4 regions of the Cellvibrio sp. genome follow, and region 3 is predicted to be linked to each of the others. Evidence: predicted binding sites of a transcription regulator. Region 3 holds the regulator's gene; each other region holds the start of a gene.
What was found. The regulator LexA, encoded in region 3, represses DNA repair genes until DNA is damaged. The targets are predictions, from matches to a motif close to ACTGTNTNTANANACAGT.

Region 1: the regulator LexA is predicted to act here: its motif matches at 1,340-1,357, upstream of ruvC (crossover junction endodeoxyribonuclease RuvC).
Region 2: the regulator LexA is predicted to act here: its motif matches at 841-858, upstream of dinB (DNA polymerase IV).
Region 4: the regulator LexA is predicted to act here: its motif matches at 1,337-1,354, upstream of imuA (translesion DNA synthesis-associated protein ImuA).

Annotation. Positions count from the first base shown of each region.
Region 1 is NZ_JBRFPI010000029.1:13,457-15,659, reverse strand. Features, by position in the region: gene ruvB (Holliday junction branch migration DNA helicase RuvB) at 1-108, opposite strand, end outside; gene ruvA (Holliday junction branch migration protein RuvA) at 164-778, opposite strand; gene ruvC (crossover junction endodeoxyribonuclease RuvC) at 814-1,338, opposite strand; gene ACWA6V_RS03265 (helix-turn-helix domain-containing protein) at 1,453-2,070, opposite strand; gene ACWA6V_RS03260 (YebC/PmpR family DNA-binding transcriptional regulator) at 2,177-2,203, opposite strand, start outside.
Region 2 is NZ_JBRFPI010000086.1:7,159-9,361, forward strand. Features, by position in the region: gene ACWA6V_RS07535 (alpha-N-arabinofuranosidase) at 1-671, opposite strand, end outside; gene dinB (DNA polymerase IV) at 883-2,034, shown strand; gene ACWA6V_RS07545 (NUDIX hydrolase) at 1,971-2,203, opposite strand, start outside.
Region 3 is NZ_JBRFPI010000053.1:8,119-10,321, forward strand. Features, by position in the region: gene ACWA6V_RS05290 (hypothetical protein) at 81-347, shown strand; gene ACWA6V_RS05295 (cell division inhibitor SulA) at 486-896, opposite strand; gene lexA (transcriptional repressor LexA) at 889-1,491, opposite strand; gene ACWA6V_RS05305 (DUF2845 domain-containing protein) at 1,578-1,940, opposite strand; gene ACWA6V_RS05310 (SDR family oxidoreductase) at 2,000-2,203, opposite strand, start outside.
Region 4 is NZ_JBRFPI010000021.1:2,533-4,735, reverse strand. Features, by position in the region: gene ACWA6V_RS02430 (Y-family DNA polymerase) at 1-550, opposite strand, end outside; gene imuA (translesion DNA synthesis-associated protein ImuA) at 550-1,311, opposite strand; gene ACWA6V_RS02420 (VRR-NUC domain-containing protein) at 1,513-2,203, shown strand, end outside.

The DNA of each region.
Region 1 (2,203 bases), on a different contig from region 3:
CGCCGGTTGTCCGACGTAATCTGCCAGCGATTTAGGCCGCACAGTGCGATCAAGGTGGTCCTCGCGCTCTTTGGCAGCGGGGGCAATCAGGCGATCTGTTTCAATCATCGTTATTTAACCAGGTTGAAAATTATCCAGCGACAATGTTTATGCCACGCATTGATTATCCAGCAATAGAGCGCAATGCCATACGGATTAGCTCTTCGCTCTTGGCATCCGGCTTTTGTTTGGCCGCGAGCGAAATCATTTTGGCTGCATCTACCGGTTTGTAGCCCAGTGCAATCAAGGCGCTTTCCGCCTCTGCAAACACATCATTGTCAGTAGCGATGCTTTGGATTTCACTGTGCGCGAGCAAATCACTCTGCGGCATATCCCAATTTTTCAAACGGTCGCGCAATTCAATTACCAAACGTTCAGCGGTTTTTTTGCCGATACCAGGGACTTTGGTCAAGGCAGTGATATTGTCATCGCGAACACAACGGGCGATATCATCCGCCTCCATGCCTGACAAAATCGCAATCGCCAATTTGGGGCCAACACCATTGACCTTAATCAACGTACGAAATAACGAGCGGTCGCGTTGTTCCGAAAAACCGAATAGCTGATGCAAGTTTTCTGTGATGGATAAGTGTGTGTGTAGCACCACTTCATGACCAAGCGACGGCAGCCGGTAAAATGTCGTCATAGGTGCCTGCACTTCGTAGCCAACGCCCTGCACATCTAACAGCAAATACGGCGGCTGTTTTTCCAGCAAAATGCCACGCAGACGTCCAATCATAATGAATCTCTTCGCTCGCTCTAGTTGAATCTCTGTTACACAATGCGGCCGCGCCGGAAACTGCTGGAGCCAGCCGCCATACGAATTAAATGATCGCGCGTATTGGCATGGCAGAGCGCAACTGCCAGCGCATCGGCCGCATCTTCTTGCGGTGCCGCCGGTAAACGCAGCAGGGTTTTTACCATATGCTGCACTTGCAGTTTATCCGCAGCACCGTTACCGACAACGGATTGTTTCACCTTGCGCGCTTCATATTCCGATACCGGCACATTCTGCGCTGTCGCCGCCACAATCGCCGCTCCCCGTGCCTGCCCCAGTTTCAATGCGGAGGACGCATTTTTGGCCATAAATACTTGTTCGATCGCCATTTCTTGCGGGCAATATTGCTCAATAATTTGGGTCAAGGAATCGAAAATAACTTTGAGGCGTGCAGGCAACTCGTCCGTATCCTTCATCCGAATAACGCCGCTGGTGATGTATTCCTGCTTGCTGCCGATGACATTGATAATGCCAAAGCCGGTTTTGCGGGAGCCTGGGTCTATGCCGAGAATAAGCGCCATGGTTGTATCTATATACAGTTATATTGGCGGCAGTGTTGCACGTGAATTGGGGTGACGCAAGCGGGATTTACCGTGGAAAAGAGGACAAATCAAAAGCCGGTCTTGGACCGGCGATCAAAAATCTGCCACCAGTTGTAGATTTACCCTCTGTCCATCGGGAAAAGTGACATGCATCGAAGCGGGCTTCTGATCCTCGACTAACATTCCCGGTGATGAAATCAACTGATACTCACCACCAACAAAATTATAAATTTTCGCATTGACCAGCAAATGTTGACCTTGGCGATTGGTGGTGAACAACATCCGAAACTGGTTATCCAATTGCATTTCGCTTTCCTTGCCTATCTCATTCAACAGCATCATGTCTGAATATACACGACCTGATGCTTCAATGGATAAGCTCACCATCACCTGCTCAGCCGCAGCGCTCGACCACCAACCTGCAGCAACCAATACTGAGCCGATTACACCAATCGCACCCCATAATTTATAAGGGCGCGACTTGACAGGAGTTGTTTCCTCGCTCGCAATCGATGCGTCTATTAATACCGCAAGATCAATATTCAATGCCGCCGCCAGTGCACCCGCCGATTCCATTGATGCATCCCCTGTGCGTTCAATCCGCTGCACAGTGCGCATACTTAAATCCGCAACCTCCGCCAAATGGCTTTGCGTCCAGGCACGCAGCTCGCGCTCGCGGCGCAATATTTCTTTATTGATTTTCATATCCATGACACTCACCTCGCTAAGATTAAAAGCCGTCAGATTTAGCTATATCTGGCGTTTTGTATACGACAGCAATACGACACAACGGCGTTTACTCATAGCGAGATCTTAATTAACCCAACTGCTCCATAATTTCTTC
Region 2 (2,203 bases), on a different contig from region 3:
TTGTCTTTAGGCGTTTTGAGGAAGCTGGCGTATTGCTTATAGAGATGAGTGTAGAACTCGGGGGTCATATTGCCGCCGCAGCCCCATGCTTCATTGCCAATCGCAAAATAATGCACACGGAAAGGTTTATCGCGGCCATTTTTGCGGCGCAATTCCGCCAGGGTAGATTTACTATCCGAGGTCATGTACTCCAGCCACTCCGCCATTTCCTGCGGAGTACCAGTGCCCAAATTACCATTCACATAAGCTTCAGCGCCGAGCATTTCCACCAAGTCAAAGAACTCATGGGTACCTACGGCGTTATCCTCTATCACACCACCCCAGTTAGTGTTCACTCGTGCAGGGCGCTTATCGCGCGGGCCAATACCTTCGCGCCAATGATACTCATCGGCAAAACAACCGCCCGGCCAACGCACCAGCGGCACCTGTAAATCTTTCAGCGCACCCACTACGTCGTTGCGCCAGCCTTTGGTATTGGGGATTTTGGATTTGGGGCCAACCCAAATACCTTCGTATATTCCGCGCCCCAAATGCTCGGCAAATTGGCCGTAGATGTTTTTGTTGATGACGGGGCCGGGCTTGGTGGTATCGACGCTGACCTGGGTGTCCGCTAGAGCAGTGAAACTGATTGTCAGGCCTAGGGCGGCAATAAGCGGCTTGATGGCGCGCATAGATGTCTCCTGTTTGTTGTTATTGAATAATGGTGTCTCTGAAAACACTTAATACTAGCCCATGCTAGATCATATTGTCATACAAGTTAACTTTATTTTACCCCTAGCCTGTCAAGGGCTGTCAGCTCAGTTAGTGAATTAATCATGTTGCTGCTGCCATTCATGCAACACTGTGTTTTAATACAGTACACATTAACCATCGCCAATTCCCATGCGCAAAATTATCCATTGTGATGCCGATTGTTTTTTCGCCGCTATTGAAATGCGCGATGACCCCAGCCTTGCCCATCGCCCGATTGCGGTGGGCGGTAGCAGTGACCGGCGCGGCGTCATTTCCACCTGCAATTACGAAGCGCGGCGCTATGGCGTACATTCGGCCATGCCTTCCAGCACTGCAAAACGTTTGTGCCCGGATTTATTAATCCTGCCCACGCGCATGGATGCCTATCGCGAAGCCTCGGCAAAAATGCGCGATATTTTTTACGAATACACCGAGTTGGTTGAACCACTTTCGCTCGATGAAGCATTTTTGGATGTCAGCGATGCAAAAATTCATCGCGGTAGCGCGACATTAATCGCGCAGGAAATCCGCCAGCGCATCAAAGATGAAATCGGCATCACTGTCTCCGCCGGTATCGCTCCCAATAAATTTCTCGCCAAAGTCGCCAGCGACTGGAATAAACCCAACGGGCAGTTTGTTATCCCACCTGAAAAGGTTCAAGCTTTTGTCGCGCAATTACCCGTCAAAAAAATTTACGGCGTCGGTAAAGCCATGGCGGCAAAACTGGCGGAATCCAATATCTTTACTTGTGGCGACCTGCACAAATTTTCAATCTTTGAATTATCGCAACGCTATGGTCAAATGGGCTCACGCCTTTACAAGCTGAGCCGAGGAATTGATGAGCGCGAATTAACGGTAGACCGACGCCGCAAATCCCTCAGTGTGGAAAATACTTTTTCGCAGGATCTTCCCAGATTGGAAAACTGCCTGCACGAGTTACCGCCACTAAGCCAACAACTGGCGATACGCTTGCGCCGTGTCGATGATGACTACAAAGTGGTAAAACTCTTTGTAAAACTTAAATTTTCAGATTTCAGTATTACCACCATCGAGCGCAGCGCCAGTGCGGTGTCTTTAATGGAGTTGCAAAGTTTGTGTGCAGAAGCTTATGAGCGGAAAAATTTGCCAGTGCGGTTGATCGGTGTAGGCGTGAGGTTTATTGATTTGCGGGAGAGTAATGCGTTTTTTCAGCTGGAACTATTTAACAATACCAATCAGTATCTTACAGAAGAACCATTTTATGGATTGAACGATGAATTAAGAAACCATAACAATCGAGTCTTTAACACTGGAATGGCCTGAGGATGCGCCATGTATTCAGGAATTCCCATCAATTGCCAACATTGCCCTTCACTACCAAATACGATGCTATCAATTTCAACTTGCTGGCCTTCCGCAACAAAGAAAAATGAATTGCCGGTATTTAAATAATCGGGCACCTTTTTCTTAAAAATCAAGCGTGACTCGGGAA
Region 3 (2,203 bases):
AAAAATTTCTTGAATAGGTTTTTGAGATAATTGGGTGCTAGAATGCGCGCCCGTTTCGCGCTGAGGCCGCCGAGGTAGCTATGTCGTCTTTTTACGAAATTATTGAATTGCTGAATGGTGATGTTGCTTTGGCGCGAGCTGACGACGAGAGTAATGAGCCCTTGGTAACCATTCGTTTTTCGGAAGAATCCCTGGCCTTTTTAGGCGAGGAAAAATTCATGGTCGCCAAAGCCATGATTGAGGCGGGAATGGAGGCAGCGGGGGATATTGCTGATCAACAGGCGGAAGCTATGCTGGATGATTTGGTAGAAGAGTTGAGTGATGCGGAAAAACTGATGTTGCACTAGCAGATGGGTGAAGTATTTTTGTCTGTTTAATTTTTTATCTGTTCAATTATTGAGGCCTTGCCTCCCTGCGTTACTCCAGTACATCAAAGTAATTTTTCCTACCTTACGAATTTGATTATTAAAATAGTTGCGCTCAATTTAACGAACTCGCAACAGTAATCCCTGACACCCGCCGGTTTTAGCAGCCAATTCAAGCTGTGTAAGTTCTTTATCTGTCAATTTCCCCGGGCTTGATATCACCGTATGGCTATTGCCTGCAGAGAGTGCTTCCCAAGTGATCCACAATAGTGTTTGCGGATTCTGGCAGTGAATCACCCGAATGTAGCGTGTATTAACACCGTAGGATTCCAGCAGTTCGCGGCTGATATTGTGAGGTGCGATCCAGGTGATCCAGCGATCGCTGCAAGCATTGCTGAGAAATGCAATCATGGGCAATAGCAGCGCGACTTGCTCAGGTGAATCACTGGTCAATACCAGTTCAGTAACACCGCTAGCAGGTTGTTGGCGAGCGGTAGTGGTTACAGGTATTACACGGGCGATATTAGTCACGACGAATCACTCCTACACTAAGGCCTTCAATACTGAACTCTTGATCACGCATATCCACCAGGATAACATCGAACTCCGGGTTTTCCGGCCACAACTCGACCTGCGCATTGTTACCTATCCGTTTGAAACGTTTGACCGTCACTTCTTCGCCGATACGTGCAACGACAATCTGCCCATTGCGCGCTTGATCAGTTTTATGGACAGCCAATAAATCGCCATCAAGAATGCCGGCATCTTTCATGCTCATACCGTGGACACGCAGGAAAAAATCTGCACTGGGTGAAAAAAAGCTTTGTGGAATGTTGCAGTAGTCTTCGATGTGTTCTTGTGCAAGTATCGGGTTGCCCGCTGCGACACGACCAATAACAGGTATGCCAGATTGCAATTCCGGTAGTTTTATCCCGCGTGATGCACCGGGGATAATTTCGATAGCGCCTTTACGAGCCAGGGCTTTAATGTGTTCCTCGGCGGCATTGGCTGACTTAAAGCCGAGAATCCGGGCGATTTCTGCACGAGTGGGCGGATAGCCTGTTTCTTCCGCATATTGGCGGATGAGCTGAAGTACCTGTTCCTGGCGCGGTGTTAAGTCAGACATGATGCACTCCTGAATCTGTTTATTTGTACAGTAGTTGTGATTATATACAGTAATTCAGGTTGTGCAATAGTTTTTCAATCTGCTGATTATTTCACCCTGTCACCATAGCGGATGCTTTGTAATTGACCTCGTGCAAAATACAGATGTGTCATGAACTTGCCCTTGCCGGGGTTGTACGTCCAGATATCTATGTTCTCGCAGGTGGCGATAGCGATATTATTTTGCACGTTGTTATTCCCATTTTGTATTCCTTGTGGCTGGGTGGTTGCTGCTACGGGTTGACAAAAATTGTCGGTCATTACCGGATCACCACATTTATCGAGCACTTCTGCCTTGGTATCACCCACTTGCGCAAGTTTGGTTTTACAGCGCAAGGACTCAGCAACGCTCATATTGGAAAAGCTTGCGCAAATGGCTGTGCATAATAGGGCGATAACATATTTGTTCATGGTTTTCTCCTGCCTGTGATTTTATTAACTCTAGTCGCTGCAACTGAATGAGAAATGAATTAACTCCCGAGTTTACGCAGTAATTTATCGAGCCAGCGAGCAGGTAAAATGCGTTTCATAAAACCCACCAGATAGGTGGGAAAGGTGACGTAATAACGGGCCTGCGGCTGCTTGGCTTCCAGCGCGTGAATGACACGTTGATATACGGCGTCGGGGCCGAGTGTAAAGGGTGTTGTTGTTTCAGTTTTTTCAAGCCTCGCGAT
Region 4 (2,203 bases), on a different contig from region 3:
ACTGAATCGGCAATTGCTGCAATCGCTCCACAAAAACCGGTTTGCTTTCATTGCCGTGAATATCGTAATGAACAAAGGATAACAGCCAAGCCGCTTGCGCCGAGTGCGCCAAGCCTATCGCCAGAGTCAGATTTTTTGCGGCAAAAAATTGCAGGACTTTTTCAACAAACGCGTGTACACCACCAAACAACATTAAGCAGCTGGAAATTTCCAACAACAAGCCTGACTGGGGAACCTGTTTGCTCGTATAGGTTTCGATATAAGGGGTAAACGCATACAACTGAGCTGAAAGTTCAGCTAATAACCGCTGCTCAGATGAAAGATCGCGCTCTTGATGAACACATCCACTCAATAGCTGCGCGGTCGATGCATCCATGCCCTGCACTACACCTCTGGCTATAGCTGCAGCATTTGCCCAGATCACATGCCGCTGCTCAAGAATTGCTAAAGCGGCATCATGGTGGAGATCAATCGCAAGCGCGTGGGCAGGTAAATCCGGCAAGCGCAGCGCGAGCCAAAGGCGATCTGGACGAGAAGTTGCTCGCATCATTACTTACGGCCACGCCGCCCTCCGCGCTGGGGCCGAAGATGAACCACATTGGATTTGGGCTTGCCGGTTTGATCCAGCAAATGATGCGACGCAAAACCTTGCCAGTTATGCGGCAGCGGCAATAACACCGGCTGCATCAGCGCAGCCAGCTCGCCTTTTTGTTTGAAGATATGCACCTGCAAATCCTGCGCTTGCAGGCTAATGGTCAGGCGCAAACTGGCTGGTGAACTTTGCTCGGCAGCTGCCGCCGGGCGAAATAACACATACAAACCCTGCCCCTCTGTGGCCGCCAATTGGCATTTGCGCAGCTCCGTGTAATTCAAAGATTGCGTTGGCTGCCACGCCAACACTGCCTCGCAGGTATTGGCGCGGGTTAGCTCAATAAAACTGAACAGGAAATCAGCCTTGTTGCTGCTCTCCACTACCAACACTCGCTCCAGATCTATCCCCGCCTTGATCAACGCTTGTGCAAAAGGCACGCAGGGAGGGTTGAGTAATACAATCAAACCCTGGGTATTAGTTAATGCCGGAGTCAACAAAAGCCATTCCGATTGCACAAAACCTTGCTGACAGACCTCAACCAAATTAGCGGACGGCCAGCCGCCACCCAGCAACTGCGCATTCAGCTCGCTATAACCCGTATCCCGCGTAGGTGATGGCGCGAGCCTGTGCGAGCCACCGCGCCAGATATCGCGACGGCAAAGCAATTGCTCCAAATCCGGGACGCTTGTCAGCGGATTATCGGGGGGATTGGGGGTCATAGTGGAGGTTTTTCAGGACTCGATAACTGTATTGATATACAGTATAGTGGCAACCCCCTAATCAGCGTCAAGCAAAAGCATTAGACTATTTTGCACTAATCGAATCGCTCAATTGGGGTTGTATTATTTAACATTCAACAAAATGTCTTGTGGCAATATGTTTTATAAATAAGGCCTTCGATCGCTTGGATTTACGCAGCAATGAGCCAATCAACAACAAACACAGCTGATCTCGCAGCGGATTATTACCTGACTAACTTCCAGTTTTTGGTGGATTGGGTATTGCAACGCTATGCGGATTTACTCAGCGCCGATGAACTCCATTTTCTTGCTTGCTTCCAACAGTTACCGCGCACCAGCCAATGTTTATTAGTGCGCTTATCCAGTCGTAAAGGCCCGTTATTTCGCCACGATAAATTGCACTATGCCGAGATAGAATCCATTGAGCACGCGGCGACTGAATTAATTGCAGCCGGCCTGCTCAGCGATAACGCCTTACTCAGTATTGATGAAGTCGCAAACCTGCTTACCAAAACCGAGTTGCTCAATCTGTTCAAGGAACATTTACAGGGAGCAAAACAAGCGCACAAAGAAAAATTGATTGCACAACTGACCGAACAGTTTCCAGAATCGAAAACCTGGCAAGACTGGACGAACCATCAACTTGGCACAACTTATCGGCTGGATAACCAAGCCATTATCAGTACCTTATTGTTATTATTTTTTGGCAATGCCTATCAAGACCTCACCGAATTTGTGTTGCAGGATTTGGGCTTGTATCGCTATGAAAATTACTCCATCGATCACCAGCACCGCATTTTTAAAAATCGCGCGGAATTGGAACAATACCAACAATTAATCCAGTTGCGCGATGAGTTGCAACTCGCAGCAG